3 regions of the Streptomyces venezuelae genome follow, and region 2 is predicted to be linked to each of the others. Evidence: riboswitches for the same ligand, from Rfam matches in the RefSeq annotation. Region 2 holds a riboswitch; each other region holds the start of a gene.
The links. A riboswitch is a leader RNA that binds a small molecule or an ion and turns the genes downstream of it on or off. The one in region 2 is predicted to bind thiamine pyrophosphate.

Region 1 (5,927 bases), 2.0 Mb from region 2:
AGTCGACGGTGTACGCCACCACCGAACCGCCCATCACCACGCTCTCCCTCAAGCCGCGGCGCATCGGCACAGCCGTCGTACAGCTGCTGATCGACGCCATCGAAGGCCTCGACTCGGGCCGTCCGGTCGAGCAGGTGATACCGACCGAACTCATCGTGCGCACCTCGTCCGAGCGACGGCCGCCGCGCACGACGGTCAGCCCGCCCCGCTCGCCCGGCTCCGGCTGATCGCTCCCGCCCCCACCCCGACGCGGGCAGAGGCAGGCATCCAATCCGCCACCAGCGGGGAAACCTCTGCCCAATTCGGGAGAAAACCGCGGTGAAACAGGGTCCGGCACCGATTCACCACCCCTGGTGCACCACACAGCGGGAGCCGCATTCCTATGATGGGCGGACGACACCGCGGGCCGCTGCGACCAAGCAGTCCGATCTCGGTGCAGATGCGGCGCAATGGTGGTGGAGGGGTCGATGACTCAGGGGGCCGGTCAGGGACCCGATGTGCGGACGGCGACGCTGCGCGACTTCCGCGTTCCCGCGTACATCCATGAGACGACCGGACCCGCCCCGGTGAACCCCGGCGCGCCAGGCACCGCGCCGGACGAGGGATACACCCCGACCCAGCGCGACCTGCCCGTCATCAACCGCGGCGACACCGTCCAGGTGCAGGTCATGCCGGAGCCCCCGCAGCCGCGGGCGAGCGAGGAGTACGGCCCGCTGTTCGTCGTCGGCGACGTCCACGGCTACCTCGCCGAGCTCGTCGCGGCCCTCCAGGAGCAGGGCCTCCTCGACGCCGAGGGCAATTGGTCCGCGGGCAACGCGCGCCTCTGGTTCCTCGGCGACTTCACCGATCGCGGGCCCGACGGCATCGGCGTCATCGACCTCGTGATGCGTCTCTCCGCGGAGGCCGCCGCCGCCGGCGGCTACTGCAAGGCGCTCATGGGCAACCACGAGCTGCTCCTGCTCGGCGCCAAACGCTTCGGCGACACCCCGGTGAACTCGGGCGCCGGCACCGCCACCTTCCAGGCCGCCTGGCTCCTGAACGGCGGGCAGAAGACCGACATGGAGCGTCTGGAGGACCACCACCTCCAGTGGATGGCACGCCTCGACGCGATGGAGGAGGCCGACGGCCACCTGCTCGTGCACTCCGACACGACCGCCTATCTGGATTACGGTGACTCGATCGAGGCGGTGAACGACACCATCCGGGAGACCCTCACGCGCAACGACGCGGACGAATGCTGGGACCTCTTCCGCAAGTTCACCAAGCGCTTCGCGTTCCGCGACGAGTCGGGCCCCTCGGCCGTGCGCGAACTCCTGGACATGTACGGCGGCACGCGCATCGTCCACGGCCACAGCCCCATCCCCTACCTCCTGGGTGACGTCGGCTCCGAGGACGAGTCGGACGGCGCGGGTCCGGTCATCGAGGGACCGCACGTCTACGCCGACGGTCTGGCCATCGCCATGGACGGCGGAGTGACCATGGCCGGAAAGCTGCTGGTCTGCCAACTCCCGCTGTCTGTCTGACCGTTCAGCGAGCAGGCGCCCCCCTACACGATCACGCTGGCCAGGGGGGCAATTTCCGGAAACCCCCTGTCACCGCGTGCCGTCACGGCTCTACCATCGGCTTATCCGTAGCAGGCTCCCCTCCGTTTCTGCCCAACGGCTCGTAGCCATGCGAGCCTCAGCCCTACGGAGCATCGGGGGATGCACATGAACAGCGCTCCACACCTGCTCAATGAGGACCGCCCCGAGTACGAGCGGATCCTCGACGAGGCGCTGCGCACCGCACCTGACCGTCCCGAACTCGCCGCAGTGGGCCGGCGGCTCAACACCGAACAACTGCGCACCATGGCCCTGAACGCGACAGCACTGATCACGGCCGCCGCCGCGGCCGAGTACGCGCACTACGTGAAGGTTCGCGAGGAGTTGCGCGAACCTCGACCGACATCCACCTCGATCCGCGAAGGGAGCGGACAGAGCGCCGCGGAGTCGGGCTCCGGCGGCGTAGGCCTCGCCACCACGATGGGCGAGGTCGCCGAACCGGCGGCAGCCGCGGGCGCCGGGGCGATCGCCGTGGTCGCGGTCCTCGCACCCGTTCTCGCGGGGACGGCCGCCGCGATATTCCTGCTCGTCGGCTACATCCTGAAGATGCTCAACCCCGAGCCCGCCTTCGCGGACACCCTGCTCACCGCGGGATGGCTGTTCGGCGCGCTCACCGCGGGGGGCATCCTGGTCGCAGCGGTCGGTCTGCTCCTGACCGCCCTGCGCAACGGGTCCACCTCGCTCCCGGCGGGGCTCCACGGCGAGCGGCACGAGGAGGTGTCCCGGGCCAGGGAAGACTGGGGCCGGGCGCTCCTCGAGCGGGGCGTCGTGCCGTTCCTCCGGGAGGCCCTGACGGAGCCGGGCAGTGCTCCCGCCCGTACGACGTCGGGGAAGCCCGGCGGCACCGGCGCAGCCGGCCGCATGCCCCAACTCGGCTACCACAGGCCGGGGTTCAGCAGCCCGGAGGGCGGCCCGGCGGGCCCGCGCCCGAGCTACTCGAGCCCCGACTTCTCCAGCCCCGACTTCGGCGGGCCCGACCACAAGCCGGAGTAGCGGGTCGGCCGAACCGCACCGCTACGGGGCTGTACCACCCGCTTCGTGGCCCCGCCGCCCCTCTGGGGCGGGACCACGGAGCTTCGGTCGGCGATCGCTCTCAGTCGACGATCGCTCTTATTCGGCGATCGGCAGATAGACCCGGTTGCCCGCGGCTGCGAACTCCTTGGACTTCTGCTCCATGCCCGCCTCGATGTCCTCGGAGCCGAGGTCACCGCCATGCTGGCGCCGGATGTCCTGCGAGATCTTCATCGAGCAGAACTTCGGCCCGCACATCGAGCAGAAGTGCGCCGTCTTCGCGGGCTCGGCCGGCAGGGTCTCGTCGTGGAACTCCCGCGCCGTGACCGGGTCGAGGGCCAGGTTGAACTGGTCCTCCCAGCGGAACTCGAAGCGTGCGTCCGAAAGGGCGTCGTCCCAGTCCTGCGCGCCCGGATGCCCCTTGGCGAGGTCCGCCGCGTGCGCCGCGATCTTGTACGTGATGACGCCCGTCTTCACGTCGTCGCGGTTGGGCAGGCCCAGGTGCTCCTTCGGCGTGACGTAACAGAGCATCGCCGTGCCCCACCAGCCGATCATCGCGGCGCCGATGCCGGAGGTGATGTGGTCGTAGGCGGGCGCGATGTCCGTGGTCAGCGGGCCGAGCGTGTAGAACGGCGCCTCTTCGCAGATCTCCTGCTGGAGGTCGATGTTCTCCTTGATCTTGTGCATCGGGACGTGACCGGGGCCTTCGATCATCGTCTGTACGTTGTGACGCTTGGCGATCGTGTTGAGTTCCCCGAGTGTCCGCAACTCGGCGAACTGCGCCTCGTCATTGGCGTCCGCGATCGAGCCGGGCCGCAGGCCGTCACCGAGCGAGTACGTCACGTCGTACGCCGCGAGGATCTCGCAGAGCTCCTCGAAGTGCTCGTAGAGGAAGCTCTCCTTGTGGTGCGCGAGGCACCAGGCGGCCATGATCGAACCGCCGCGCGAGACGATGCCGGTCTTGCGGCGCGCGGTGAGCGGTACGTACGGCAGGCGCACGCCCGCGTGGACCGTCATGTAGTCCACGCCCTGCTCGGCCTGCTCGATGACCGTGTCCTTGTAGATCTCCCAGGTCAGCTCCTCGGCTTTGCCGTCGACCTTCTCCAGGGCCTGGTAGAGGGGGACGGTGCCGATCGGCACGGGGGAGTTGCGCAGGACCCATTCGCGAGTGGTGTGGATGTTGCGGCCGGTGGAGAGGTCCATGACCGTGTCGGCGCCCCACTGGGTCGCCCAGGTCATCTTGTCCACCTCCTCCTCGATGGAGGAGGTCACCGCGGAGTTGCCGATGTTCGCGTTCACCTTCACCAGGAACTTCTTGCCGATGATCATCGGCTCGATCTCCGGGTGGTTCACGTTGGCGGGGATCACCGCGCGGCCCGCGGCGACCTCTTCCCGCACGATCTCCGGGTCCATGCCCTCGCGGATCCCGATGAACTCCATCTCGGGCGTGATCTCGCCGCGCCTGGCGTACGCGAGCTGCGTCACCGCCTGACCGTCGCGGCCGCGCCGCGGCTGGCGGGGGCGGCCGGGGAAGACCGCGTCGAGGTTCTTGAGCCCGCCGCGGGGCGAGGTGTGCTTGATGCCGTCGTCCTCGGGACGCGGCGGACGGCCCACGTACTCCTCCGTGTCGCCGCGGGCGATGATCCAGTTCTCCCGCAGCGGCGGCAGCCCGCGGCGGACGTCGGTCTCGGCCGACGGGTCGGTGTACGGACCTGAAGTGTCGTACAGGGTGACGGCCTTGCCATTGGTGAGGTGCACCTGGCGGACCGGCACACGCAGGTCGGGGCGCGAACCCTCGACATACGCCTTGTGCCAGCCGATGGACTTCCCGGCCTCGTCGCTCCGGACCTGACCGTTCTGGTCCTTCTGGTCGTTCTGCGTCGAGGCAGGCGTGCGTGCGTCCGATGTGGTCATGAGACCTACTCCCTACGCCGGCATTACCCGGTAACAGGTTCGGCGGTCGACGCAGCGAATCCCGTACGGCTCGTGCACTTTTGTGCCGCTTCGTACGGAGGTCAGCGCCCTCTCAGCCCGGTGCTCCGAGCTCCCGCGATTGCAAAGGTGGCTCCACGCTAGCGTCATGTCGGGCGCGCTGAACAGAGGGCCCCTCCCGTTCTTGCGATGATCGGGCAGTGACCACCACAGAGCCGCCGCCCCCGCCACCCCCGCAGCCGCCCGTCTCCGGGACGCCTCCGGAGGGCCATGGACACGGCCACGGACACGGGCATTCCCACAGCCACGGCCCGGCCGCGCCGGTCTCCCAGCACCTCCGCAAGGTCATCGCGGCCGTACTGATCCCCTTCGCCACCGCCGTAGTCGTCGGACTCGTGGTGCTCTGGCCCGGAGGCACGCCGAGCCACGAACGCACCGGCGTCGGCTTCGACCGGCAGACACAGGCGGCGAAGGTCACGAAGGTGCAGGAGCTGCCCTGCAAGGACCTCAGCCCCTCGCAGACCCCGCCGAACGGCGACACCTCCACCGCCGAGGGCCAGTCCGCGCAGTCCACGGCCACGGGCATCTGCAAGAAGGCCACCGTCGAGGTCACCAGCGGTGAGGACAAGGGACGCACCTTCACGGAGATCATCCAGCCGGACTCTCCGCGCCAGCTGAAGCAGGGCCAAGAGGTGGTGGTCGCCTACGAGCCCAAGGCCCCCGAAGGACTGCAGTACTCCGTCACCGACGTGAACCGCAAGATCCCGATGGCGCTGCTCGCCGGAATCTTCGCGCTCGCCGTCGTCGTCGTGGGCCGGCTCCGTGGCGTGATGGCCCTGGTCGCCCTCGCCATCAGCTTCATGGTCCTCACGTTCTTCATCCTGCCGGCGATCCTTCAGGGCTCGAATCCCCTGGTCGTGGCGGTGATCGGAGCGAGCGCCATCATGTTGATCGCGCTCTATCTCTGCCACGGCCTGACGGCCAGGACCTCCGTCGCGGTACTCGGCACGCTCATCTCCCTCCTCCTCATCGGCCTGCTCGGCTCGCTCTTCATCGGCTGGGCCGCTCTCACCGGCAACACTGATGACAACACCGGCCTCATCCACGGCCTGTATCCGTCCATCGACATGAGCGGTCTACTGCTCGCGGGCGTCATCATCGGCTCGCTCGGCGTCCTCGACGACGTGACGGTCACCCAGACCTCAGCGGTATGGGAACTGCATCAGGCCAACCCGACGATGGGCTGGCGCGGCCTGTACCGCGCGGGCATCCGCATCGGCCGCGACCACATCGCCTCGGTCGTCAACACCCTCGTCCTCGCCTACGCGGGCGCCGCGCTGCCCCTGCTCCTCCTCTTCTCCATCGCCCAGTCCAGCGTGGGCA
Region 2 (5,927 bases):
GTGACGCTCACGGCGACGGTCCCCGCCCACCTGGAGGTCACCGCCGAGGACGTGCAGCGGGTGATCAGCCGCGCCGAGGCCGTGGTCCCGGAGCTGCGGAGCCGTCTGCTGTGGCACGAGGTCCGCACCCCCGCCGATGTCGCGGAGGCCACCGGCGCGGACGGCGGCGCCGTTCCCGCGCCGGCGCTCGCGGCGGCCGGCGGGAGGCTCCTGCAGCCGTCCAACAGCACCCGTCTGCCGGGGCTCTTCGCGGTCGGCGGCTGGGCCCACCCGGGCGGCGGCCTGCCGCACGCGGGCATGTCGGGCACGCTGGTGGCGGGGCTGATCGTCGAGGGCCCGGAGTTCCGCGGCTCCCAGTGAGCGACCGGGCCCGCCGGAGTCCGGGCCCCGCCGGAGTCGGCGGGGCTCAGTAGCGGTACTGCTGCTCGTTGTGGCCCGAGCCGTCGTGGTGGTCTCCCGGGTGCCCGCCCTGGTAGGGGTACGGCTGCTCGGGCGGGAGTTCACCGCTGTACTGGTCGTCGGTGGTGCGCTGCTGGGGCACCCAGACGCCGCCGGGCGGCGTGTCGGTGTACGCGCTGTCGTGGTACGCGCCGCTGTCGCTGTACGTCCCGCCGAGCCCGCCGCTGTACGTGTCGCCTCCGTAGGGGGCGTACTGCTGCTGGTCGCCGTAGGTGTCGTAGCTCTGCCGCGCGCCGTAGGTCTGCGTGCCGATGTACGGGTCGGAGTACGCGGCGTACTGCTGTCCGCCCGTTTCGTCGTAGCCGTAGTTCTGCTGGTCGTAGCCACCGAAGGCCGCCGCGTCATAGCCGTGGCCCTCGCTCTGGTGGGCGTCGCCCGCGGCGGGCGGGGCGTAGGCGGCGTCGTCGTACACGCCGTACTGGCCGGTGTCGTCGGGCATCGGCTCCGGCTCGTAGACCCCGTCCCCCGGGATGTCGGGGCCGTGCGCGGGCGGCGGCGGGACCTGCTCGTACTCCAGGTCGGAGACCTGGAGCGTCGGCTTCTTCGCGGCGTTGTCCCGGGCAGAGGCCCTGCGCCGCTTGCTGAGGCCGGGCCGCCCGCCGAGCGCCCAGCCGGTGGAGAAGCCCTTGCGGAACGACAGCGTCACGTACGTCTGCCCCGTGGCGAAGGCGATGGCACCCAGCCCGATGATCCACACCGACGGAATCAGCACACCGACGACGACGCCGAGGAAGCCGACGAAGGCCAGCAGGCGCCAGCGCAGCCTGGCCTTGTACTGCAGCAGCACCTCGCCGAGCAGCCACAGCGCGACGAATCCGAACGCGATGTAGAGGACCGTCCAGCCCATGTACGCCCCTCTCCCCTACGGCCGCCCGCGGGTACGGGTACGGGTACGGCCGTGTCAGGCCTGGTGGTGCAGGCCCAGATTTTCGTAGATTTCCAGCGTCGCGGTGGAGTTGTTGAGCGTGATGAAGTGCAGTCCCGGCACACCTTCGGCCAGCAGCCGCGCGCAGAACTCCGTTGCGAACTCGATGCCAATGGAGCGTACAGCGGCGGGATCGTCTTTGACCGCGAGGATCCTCTCTTTGAGCTCCGCCGGGAACACGGCGTTGCTCAGCTGGGGCAGCCGGTCGAGCTGGCGGACGTTGGTGACCGGCATCATCTCGGGGATGATCGGCGTCGCGCAGCCCGCGGCCTCGACGCGGTCGCGCAGCCGCAGGTACTCCTCCGGGTCGAAGAACATCTGCGTGATCGCGTAGTCCGCGCCGGCCCGGCACTTGTCGATGAAGTGCCGGGTGTCGGACTCCCAGTCGGGCGAGCGCGGGTGCATCGCGGGGAAGGCGGCGACGCCCACGCAGAAGTCGCCGGACTCCTTGATGAGTTCGACGAGTTCGGCGGCGTAGGTGAGGCCCTCCGGGTGGGCGATCCAGTCGCCGAGCGGGTCGCCGGGCGGGTCGCCGCGGACCGCGAGCATGTTCCTGATGCCCGCGTCCGCGTACTGCCCGATGATGTTGCGCAGCTCGGCCACGGAGTGGTCGACCGCGGTCAGGTGCGCGACGGGCGTCAGCGTCGTGTCGGCGACGATCTGCTGGGTCTCCTTGACCGTGCCGGTGCGGGTGGAACCACCCGCTCCGTAGGTCACGGAGACGAAGTCCGGGGCGACCGCCTCGACCCTGCGCAGCGCGTTCCAGAGGTTCCGCTCCCCCTTCGGGGTTTTCGGCGCGGAGAACTCGAACGAGAACGTCGTCTTACCGGTCGCGAGCATGTCGCGGACCGTGCGCGCGCGGTCAGTCCTGGTCGAAGCTGTGCCTAGGGCCATACGGGCAGGTTAGCCAGGGCGGGGCGGTCCCCCAACCGGACCCGGGAGTTTTGGCCGGTTTGCCGGTTTCTTGTCCACGGATCGGACATTCCCGGGCCGTGCCTCACCTGTCGGCTCACCCAGCCGTCTCCGCGGCGCCGCGCAACCGCTTCGCGAACTCCGCGGCGGCCGCTCCGGGGTCGTCCGCTTCCGTGATCGCCCGTACGACGACGACGCGCCGCGCGCCCGCGTCGAGCACCTCGTCGAGGTTGCCCGCGTCGATGCCGCCGATGGCGAACCAGGGGCGGTCGGTGCCGAGCGAGGCCGTGTACCGGACGAGGTCGAGGCCGGGGGCGTGGCGGCCCGGCTTGGTGGGCGTGGGCCAGCAGGGGCCCGTGCAGAAGTAGTCCACGCCCTCCTGGACGGCGGCCGCTGCGGCCTCCGTCTCGGCGTGCGTGGAGCGGCCGATCAGCACGTCGTCGCTGCCGCCGAGGATGGCGCGGGCGGCGGGGACGGGCAGGTCGCCCTGGCCCAGGTGCAGCACGTCCGCGCCGATGGCGTGGGCGACGTCCGCGCGGTCGTTCACGGCGAAGAGCTTGCCGTGCCTGCGGGCGGCGTCCGCGAAGACCCGGAGGTGCTCCAGCTCCTCACCGGCCTCCATGCCCTTGTCGCGCAGCTGCACGATGTCGACGCCGCCCGCGAGGACGGCGTCGAGGAACTCGGGGAGGTCCCCCTGGCGCCTGCGGGCGTCCGTGCACAGGTAGAGCCTGGCGTCGGCGAGCCGGTCGCGGCGGTCTGCGGCCATGGATAAGTCCCCCCGTTGTCGGTCGTGTGTTCAGAGCCTGTGTCAGACGGCGAGCGCCTGGGCGCGGCGCTTCACCTCCGTGCCGCGATTCTCGCTCAGCGCCTGCGCGGGGGTGCCGGGCAGACTCGGGTCGGGGGTGAAGAGCCATTCGAGCATCTCTTCGTCGGAGAAACCGTCGTCCCGGAGGAGCGTCAGGGTGCCGCTGAGGCCCTTGACGACCTTGTCGCCGTCGATGAAGGCGGCCGGCACCTGGAGCGCCCGGTTCTCACCGCGGCGCACGGCGATCAGCTGGCCCTCCTTGACCAGCTGGCGCACACGGGTCACCTCGATGTCGAGCATCTCCGCGATGTCGGGGAGGTGCAGCCACTCGGGGACGAGAGCATCGGTCTTTGCGTCAATCTCGGTCACGGGTCAAGGGTATCTCCGGCCACTGACACGCACCGGGTGGCACCGCTCCCCAGGTGAGCGCCCCGCTACAGGACCGCCTTCTTCAGGGGGATCGCCGGGTCCGCCGTCAGCGCCGGGTCGAGGCGCGCGCCCGACTCGATGAGACGGCGGCCCTGGGCCAGGTCCCTCGGCCGGCCCACGGCGAGGACCGCGACCAGGGCGCCGTCCCGCAGCCAGCACACCGACCAGGCCATGCCGTCCGGGTCCCCGCGCCACACCAGCTCGTCGGCACCGGCGTGGTGGCCCGCGTACTGCACGAAGCGGCCGAACTGCTCCGACCAGAAGTACGGCACGGGGTCGTACGCCGCCGGGGTCTCGCCGATGATGTTCGCCGCCACCGTGCGCGGCCCCTGAAGTGCGTTGTCCCAGTGATGCACGAGGAGCCGATCGCCGTACCGGCCCGAGGGGAACGAGGAGCAGTCGCCGACCGCGTACACGTCGGGCGCCGACGTGCGCAGGCCCTCGTCGGTGACGACCTCGCGGTGGGCGCCGAGCTCGATGCCTGAGTCCGCGAGCCAGCCCGTCGCGGGCCGCGCCCCGATGCCGACGACGACGGCGGTGGCGGGCAGCGTGGTCCCGTCGGACAGGACGACGGCACCGGGTTCGACGCGCTCCACGCGCGCGTGGGTGCGCAGCACCGCTCCGGAGTCCGCGTACCAACCCGCCATGGGGGCCGCGACCTCCTCGGGGAGCGCCCCGGCGAGCGGTCTGCCCGCGGCCTCGACGACGGTGACGGAGCAGCCCGCCTCGCGCGCGGCGGTCGCGAACTCCGCGCCGATCCAGCCCGCGCCGACGACCACCACGTCGTGCTGCCCCGCGAGGACCGGGCGCAGCCGTTCGGCGTCGTCCAGGGTGCGCAGGAGGTGCACGCCGGGGACGCCCTCGGTGCCGGGGAGGCGGATGGGTTCGGCGCCGGTCGCGAGGACCAGGACGTCGTACGCGACGGGCCCGTCGGCGGTGTCCAGCTCGCGGTCCGCGGGGCGCACGCCGGTGACCTCGCGGCCGAGGTCCAGCTCGATGCCGAGCGCCTCGAAGTCGATGTCGAAGGCCGAGCCGTCCGCCTTGCCGAGCAGCACCGCCTTGGACAGCGGCGGCCTGTCGTACGGCGGATGCGGCTCGGCGCCGACGAGGGTGACCGGGCCCGCGAAGCCCTGCTCGCGCAGGGCCACCGCGGTCTGCACGCCGGCCATGCCCGCGCCGACGATGACGACGCGCCGCTCCGCCTGCCGCTGCTTCCCGGTCTGCCCGTGCTGTCCGCCCGGCCGCTGCTGCTCGCTCTGGCTCTGCTGCTCGCTCACCCGATCACTGTAGGACGGTTGTCGAGAGCGCCCTCAGGTGCGGTCGGGGAGATCTCTGACACACCGTCATCGTCCAAACCCGGACAGCTCCCCTACTGCCGCGCGGGGCGACGGGCTAGGGTGACCCGTGCAGAGCACTCGCGGGAGCCCGGACGCACCGGGCTGAGAGGGAGGCTGGGACGGCCTCCGACCGTACGAACCTGATCCGGGTCATGCCGGCGAAGGGAGGGGCTGGACGCCCATGCATTCACGTACGACACCGGCCACGGCATCACCATCCGCCACCTCGGACGTCCTGGTCGTCGGAGGCGGCGTCATCGGCCTGGTCACGGCCTGGCGGACCGCGCAGCGCGGGCTGTCCGTGACGGTCGTGGACCCCGAGCCGGGCGGCGGCGCCGCCCAGGTCGCGGCGGGCATGCTGGCCGCCGTCACCGAACTCCACTACGGCGAGCAGACGCTGCTCGGCCTCAACATCGCGTCCGCCGGGCGCTATCCGGCCTTCGCCGACGAGCTGACCGAGGCGAGCGGCCACGACCTCGGCTACCGCACGTGCGGCACGCTCGCCGTCGCCCTCGACTCCGACGACCGCGCCCACCTGCGCGAACTGCACGCCCTGCAGCAGCGCTCGGGCCTGGAGTCCGAGTGGCTGAGCGGCCGCGAGTGCCGCCGCCTGGAGCCGATGCTCGCGCCGGGTGTGCGCGGCGGGCTGCGGGTCGACGGTGATCACCAGATCGACCCGCGGCGGCTCGCGGGCGCGCTCGTGGCGGCCTGCGAGCGGGCCGGTGTGGTCTTCCACCGCGCGTGGGCCGAGCGCCTCTCCGTCGTACGTGACCGGGCGCACGGCGTCGTCCTCGCGGACGGCACCGAGCTGGCCGCGGGCCTGACCGTCCTCGCCGCGGGCAGCCTCAGCGGGCGCCTCGCGGGCGTCCCGGACGACGTCCTGCCGCCCGTGCGGCCCGTGAAGGGCCAGGTCCTGCGCCTGTCGGTGCCGAAGCCGTACGCCCCGTTCCTGAGCCGCACCGTGCGGGCCGTGGTGCGCGGCAGCCACGTCTACCTCGTGCCGCGCGAGAACGGCGAGCTCGTCGTCGGCGCGACCAGCGAGGAGCTCGGCTGGGACACC
Region 3 (5,927 bases), 3.9 Mb from region 2:
GTGATCAAGTCCCGTGTTTTCAAGGCAACTTGCTCGGCAGTCATGACTGGTGCGCTGCTGGCTGCGGTTGCCCCTGCGGCGTCTGCCTCAACTGCCAGGCAGGGCAAAATAAAGCCCGCCGCAGTTGCGGCAGTTGACGATGGTGGCGCTTACCTGGACCTCGCCTCGCAGGGATACACCTACGAAGAGGCTGTCGAGGCGTTCAAAGATTCCCCGGTCGTCACGGTGGTAAAGGGTGAGGTGCCGGAGGCTGACGCGACCGAGGTCGTGGCGCGTGGTGTCAGCCTTGGTTGGTACGTCTACGTGAAGCTGAGCAAGTCTCAGGCCAAGGCCGTCAATGCTGGGTCTGCGGCTACTGCAGCCGGTCTCATCGGCGCCATCACCGGAGGGATCGGCGGAGCCGTCGCCGCAGGCGTCTACGCCGCGGTTGTATCCATGGGCAACGAAAAGATCGACAAGTGCAAGAAGGGTGTAGAGTTCAAGTTCACCTACCTTGCCAAGTTCAAGGGCGCCAAGTGCTACTAAACGCCTAGGAGGGGAGCATGCGCACCCCATCAGCTATCGGAACGGCCGTCGCCGCATTCGCCTTCTTCTTCGTCCTGCTAATCGGTAGCGAATTTGTGGCAGATGACGGAAGCGTGGCTCAGTCGGCCCTATTCTATTTGGCTATTGCTGTACCGGGCGCCCTGTTGGTCTTCTGGGTTGCAACTAGAGGCCGAAGGTGATTCGCACCCCGAGGTGAAAGGCATGTTTCACCTCGGGGTAAAGCATCCTCTCGGACGTGCGGGTCCCAGGCTCTGCCTCATTTTCAGTTGTATGTGCAGGTGTCGTTCTCACTGCGTATGTCTGTGCTCCGTTATGGGTTCCGGATCAAAAGCCCGTGCGACGAAGCTCGTGTCCGTCCGATGGGCGTCTTAGGGAATTTGATCCCGATCTGTTGTCGGCTCAGGCGGCGTGGTCGATGACGTTGGGTGGCATCTCCCACCCCCACTCCCCGCGCGCGGCAGGCCTGGCGACGGAGCCTTTGCCCTGGGCGGCGTCGCGGCGCCGGGAGGTGAGGCAGAGCTGCTTCTCGTAGTCGGTGACCGCAGCGGGGTGAGCATGAAGGCACTTTCAGGCCTGTGACCTGTGGGCCGTGCGAGGAGGGCCCACAACGACCGATGACGGGCAGTGATGACCTACACCGATCTCCGTGAGCCAAGGTCAGCGATGTGGATCTGCGACACTGGAAGGACCATGCCTGTACCCGGAGAACTCACTTTCGTCGCGCCCCGCGGTGCCAAGAAGCCCCCGCGGCACCTCGCCGACCTCACGCCCGCCGAGCGCAAGGAAGCCGTCGCCGCCATCGGCGAGAAGCCGTTCCGTGCCAAGCAGCTCTCGCAGCACTACTTCGCGCGGTACGCGCACGACCCGGCCGAGTGGACCGACATCCCGGCCGGGGCGCGCGAGAAGCTGCGGGACGCGTTGCTGCCCGATCTGATGTCTGTGGTGCGGCACATCAGCTGTGACGACGACACGACGCGCAAGACGCTGTGGCGGCTGTTCGACGGGACGCTCGTCGAGTCCGTGCTCATGCGGTACCCGGACCGGGTCACCATGTGCATCAGCTCGCAGGCGGGCTGCGGCATGAACTGTCCGTTCTGCGCCACGGGGCAGGCCGGTCTCGACCGGAACCTGTCGACCGGCGAGATCGTGCATCAGATCGTCGACGGCATGCGGGCGCTGCGGGACGGCGAGATTCCGGGTGGGCCGGCACGGTTGTCCAACATCGTCTTCATGGGGATGGGCGAGCCGCTCGCCAACTACAAGCGGGTCGTCGGTGCCATTCGTGCGCTGACCGACCCGGAGCCCGACGGTCTCGGTCTTTCGCAGCGCGGTATCACCGTGTCGACGGTGGGGCTCGTGCCCGCCATCCACCGGTTCGCCGACGAGGGCTTCAAGTGCCGGCTCGCGATCTCGCTGCACGCGCCGGACGACGAGCTGCGCGACACCCTCGTACCGGTCAACACGCGGTGGAAGGTGCGGGAGGTGCTGGACGCCGGGTGGGAGTACGCCGCGAAGTCCGGGCGCCGACTGTCCATCGAGTACGCGCTCATCCGTGACATCAACGACCACGCGTGGCGTGGTGACCGGCTCGGGCGGCTGCTCAAGGGCAAGCCCGTGCACGTCAACCTCATTCCGCTGAACCCGACGCCGGGGTCGAAGTGGACGGCCTCGCGGCCCGAGGACGAGAAGGCGTTCGTGGAGGCCATCGCCGCCCACGGTGTGCCCGTCACGATTCGGGACACCCGTGGTCAGGAGATCGACGGGGCGTGCGGCCAGCTGGCGGCGGCCGAGCGGTAGGTCGAGAGGTAGTCTGGCGGGCGTACCGCTGCGTACGAGTACACACATCTGCATATTCCGACAGGGGAGCGCCACAGCGCTGAGAGTGCGGTCACTTGGACAGGTGGGCCGCAGACCCTCTGAACCTCGCCCAGGTCATTCTGGGTAGGAAGTTCGGGCATCACTCAAGCTGTAGCGCCCTGCCCGCGTGCCGTCGGTGCGCGGGCGGGGCCGCGTCTTCTCCTGGTCACCCAGGAGGAAAGTCAGTGAGCACCACCAAGTCAGGGAGCACCAAGAAGGTCACGTTCACCGCCGTGGCGGTGGGCATCGGGCTCGTCGCCGTCTCCGCGTGCGGCAGCTCCGGGGGCGGGTCCGGGACGTCCGATTCCAAGAGTGTGACGCTGGTCAGTCACGACTCCTTCAATGTCTCCAAGGACGTGTTGAAGGACTTCGAGAAGCGGTCCGGGTACAAGGTCAAGGTCCTCAAGGACGGTGACGCCGGCGCTGCCGTGAACAAGGCGATCCTGTCCAAGGACAACCCTCAGGGCGATGTCTTCTTCGGCGTCGACAACACGCTCCTCTCCCGGGCGCTCGACAACGGGCTCTTCCAGGCTCACGAGGTCAAGGGCTCGGAGAAGATCAAGGCCGAGTTCCGGGTCGATGAGGGCAAGCACCGGGTCACGCCCGTCGACAGCGGTGACATCTGCGTCAACTATGACAAGAAGTACTTCGCCGACAAGAAGCTCGCGCCCCCGAAGTCCTTCGCCGATCTGACCAAGCCCGCGTACAAGAACCTGCTCGTCACCGAGAACGCCTCGACCTCGTCGCCCGGCCTCGGCTTCCTGCTCGGCACCGCCGCCGCGTACGGGGACGACGGCTGGGCCGGCTACTGGAAGAAGCTCAAGGCCAACGGCGTCAAGGTCGTCGACGGCTGGGAGCAGGCGTACAACGAGGAGTTCTCCGGGTCCGCCGGTGGCAAGAAGGCCAAGGGCGACCGGCCGCTCGTGGTGTCGTACGCCTCCTCGCCGCCCGTCGAGGTGCTGTACGGCGAGCCGCAGCCCAAGCAGGCGCCGACCGGCGTCGCCACCGGCACCTGCTTCCGCCAGGTCGAGTACGCGGGCCTGCTCAGCAACGCGGGCAACGAGAAGGGCGGCAAGGCGCTCCTCGACTTCCTGGCGAGCCAGGAGTTCCAGGAGGACATGCCGCTCAACATGTTCGTGAACCCGGTGCGCGAGGGCACCAAGCTGCCGAAGCTGTTCACCGAGCACGGCGTGACGGTCGACGACCCGCAGACCATGGACCCGAAGAAGATCGCCGACAACCGCGAGCCGTGGATCAAGTCGTGGACCTCGCTCGTACTGAAGTAGCGAAACCGGGCCCACGCGCGGGGTCCCGGCGCGGGAGCGCGACGCGGCTCGGTCTGATGGCCGTGCCCGTCGCGTTCTTCGGACTCTTCTTCGCCTATCCCGTCACGGCGATCGTCGCGCGCGGGCTGCACGTCGACGGCGTGTGGCGGTTCGGGCGGATCACGGACGTCCTCGGGCAGTCCGACATCCGGCAGGTGCTGTGGTTCACCACCTGGCAGGCGCTCGCGTCGACGGCGCTCACGCTCCTGATCGCGCTCCCCGGCGCGTACGTCTTCGCGCGCTTCGACTTCCCCGGCAAGCGGGTGCTGCGGGCCGTCGTCACCGTGCCGTTCGTGCTTCCGACCGTCGTCGTCGGCACGGCGTTCCTCGCGCTGATCGGGCGGGGCGGGCTCTTCGACGAGCTGTGGGGCGTACGCCTGGACACCACGGTGTGGGCGATCCTGCTCGCGCACGTCTTCTTCAACTACGCGGTCGTCGTACGGACCGTCGGCGGCCTCTGGTCGCAGCTTGACCCGCGCCAGGAGGAGGCCGCGCGGATGCTCGGCGCCTCCCGGTGGGCCGCGTGGCGGACGGTGACGCTGCCCGCGCTCGCGCCCGCCGTCGCGGCCGCCGCGCTCATGGTCTTCCTCTTCACCTTCACCTCCTTCGGCGTGGTGCAGATCCTCGGCGGACCCGCGTACTCGACGCTCGAAGTGGAGATCTACCGGCAGACCGCGCAACTCCTCGACCTGCCGACGGCCGCCGTCCTGACTCTCGTGCAGTTCGCCGCGGTCGGCCTGATCCTGGCGATCCACGCGTGGACGGTGCGGCGGCGCGAGAGCGCGCTGAAGCTCGTCGACGCCTCCGCGGTGGCACGCAGGCCGCGCGGCGCCGGGCAGTGGACGTTGCTCGCGTTCGTCATGGTGACGGTCGTGCTGCTGATCCTGTTGCCGCTCGGCGTGCTGGTGCAGCGGTCCTTCGACGGTCCCGAAGGCTTCGGGGTCGCGTACTACAAGGAGCTGACCTCGGCGGACGGCGGCGCCTTCCTCGTGCCGCCGATCGAGGCCATCGGTAATTCGCTGCAATACGCGGTGGTCGCCACGGGCATCACCGTGCTGATCGGGGGGCTCGCGGCCGCCGCCCTCACCCGGCGCGCGGGGCGTCTCGTGCGCGGGTTCGACGCGCTGCTCATGCTGCCGCTCGGCGTCTCCGCGGTGACGGTGGGCTTCGGGTTCCTGATCACGCTCGACAAGCCGCCGCTGGACCTGAGGTCCTCCTGGATCCTGGTGCCGCTCGCCCAGGCCCTGGTCGGGGTGCCGTTCGTCGTACGCACCATGCTGCCCGTCCTGCGCGCGGTGGACGGCAGGCTACGCGAGGCGGCGGCCGTGCTCGGGGCTTCGCCGCTGCGGGCGTGGCGCGAGGTCGACCTGCCGATGGTGTGGCGGGCACTGCTGATCGCCGCCGGGTTCGCCTTCGCCGTCTCGCTCGGCGAGTTCGGCGCGACGGTCTTCATCGCACGCCCCGACAACCCGACGCTGCCGGTCGCCGTGGCCCGCCTGCTCGGACGCGCGGGCGACCTCAACTACGGCCAGGCGATGGCCCTCTCGACGATTCTCATGGTGGTGTGCGCGGTGTCCCTGATGATGTTGGAACGCGTCCGGACCGGGCGCACCACGGGGGAGTTCTGATGACGGACGCGCTGCTGAGCCTGCGGGACGCGACGGTACGGTTCGGGGCGCGGGCCGCGCTCGACGCCGTGGACCTCGATGTCGCCGAGCATGAGATCGTCTGTGTGCTGGGGCCGAGCGGCAGCGGCAAGTCGACGCTGCTGCGGGTGGTCGCCGGGCTCCAGGGACTCGATTCGGGGCGGGTCGTCCTCGGGGGGCGCGACCAGCGCGGGGTGCCCGCGCACAAGCGGGGCGTCGGCCTCATGTTCCAGGACCACCAGCTCTTCCCGCAGCGGGACGTGGCGGGCAACGTCGCGTTCGGGCTGCGCATGCACGGTGCGTCGCGCGGCGAACAGGCCGACCGGGTCGCCGAGTTGCTGGACCTCGTCGGCCTCCCGAAGGCGCAGCGGCGTGCGGTGGCGGCGCTCTCCGGTGGTGAGCAGCAGCGCGTGGCGCTGGCGCGGGCACTCGCGCCACGCCCCCGGCTGCTGATGCTCGACGAGCCGCTCGGCCAGCTCGACCGTTCGCTGCGGGAGCGTCTCGTCGTCGAACTCCGTGAGCTCTTCGACGAGTTGGGCACGACCGTCCTCGC

Region 1: another riboswitch for thiamine pyrophosphate. It lies ahead of thiC (phosphomethylpyrimidine synthase ThiC); the one in region 2 lies ahead of thiO (glycine oxidase ThiO).
Region 3: another riboswitch for thiamine pyrophosphate. It lies ahead of DEJ47_RS27860 (thiamine ABC transporter substrate binding subunit); the one in region 2 lies ahead of thiO (glycine oxidase ThiO).

What each region holds. Positions count from the first base shown of each region.
Region 1 is NZ_CP029193.1:4,064,218-4,070,144, forward strand. Features, by position in the region: gene DEJ47_RS18795 (LacI family DNA-binding transcriptional regulator) at 1-227, shown strand, start outside; gene DEJ47_RS18800 (metallophosphoesterase) at 453-1,523, shown strand; gene DEJ47_RS18805 (hypothetical protein) at 1,704-2,594, shown strand; gene thiC (phosphomethylpyrimidine synthase ThiC) at 2,712-4,526, opposite strand; TPP riboswitch at 4,519-4,673, opposite strand; gene DEJ47_RS18815 (YibE/F family protein) at 4,745-5,927, shown strand, end outside.
Region 2 is NZ_CP029193.1:2,069,848-2,075,774, forward strand. Features, by position in the region: gene DEJ47_RS09590 (phytoene desaturase family protein) at 1-360, shown strand, start outside; gene DEJ47_RS09595 (hypothetical protein) at 407-1,306, opposite strand; gene metF (methylenetetrahydrofolate reductase [NAD(P)H]) at 1,361-2,278, opposite strand; gene thiE (thiamine phosphate synthase) at 2,394-3,062, opposite strand; gene DEJ47_RS09610 (Rv2175c family DNA-binding protein) at 3,105-3,470, opposite strand; gene DEJ47_RS09615 (NAD(P)/FAD-dependent oxidoreductase) at 3,536-4,714, opposite strand; TPP riboswitch at 4,938-5,051, shown strand; gene thiO (glycine oxidase ThiO) at 5,049-5,927, shown strand, end outside.
Region 3 is NZ_CP029193.1:5,991,857-5,997,783, forward strand. Features, by position in the region: gene DEJ47_RS27850 (hypothetical protein) at 43-525, shown strand; gene rlmN (23S rRNA (adenine(2503)-C(2))-methyltransferase RlmN) at 1,237-2,343, shown strand; TPP riboswitch at 2,396-2,512, shown strand; gene DEJ47_RS27860 (thiamine ABC transporter substrate binding subunit) at 2,589-3,689, shown strand; gene DEJ47_RS27865 (ABC transporter permease) at 3,665-5,356, shown strand; gene DEJ47_RS27870 (ABC transporter ATP-binding protein) at 5,356-5,927, shown strand, end outside.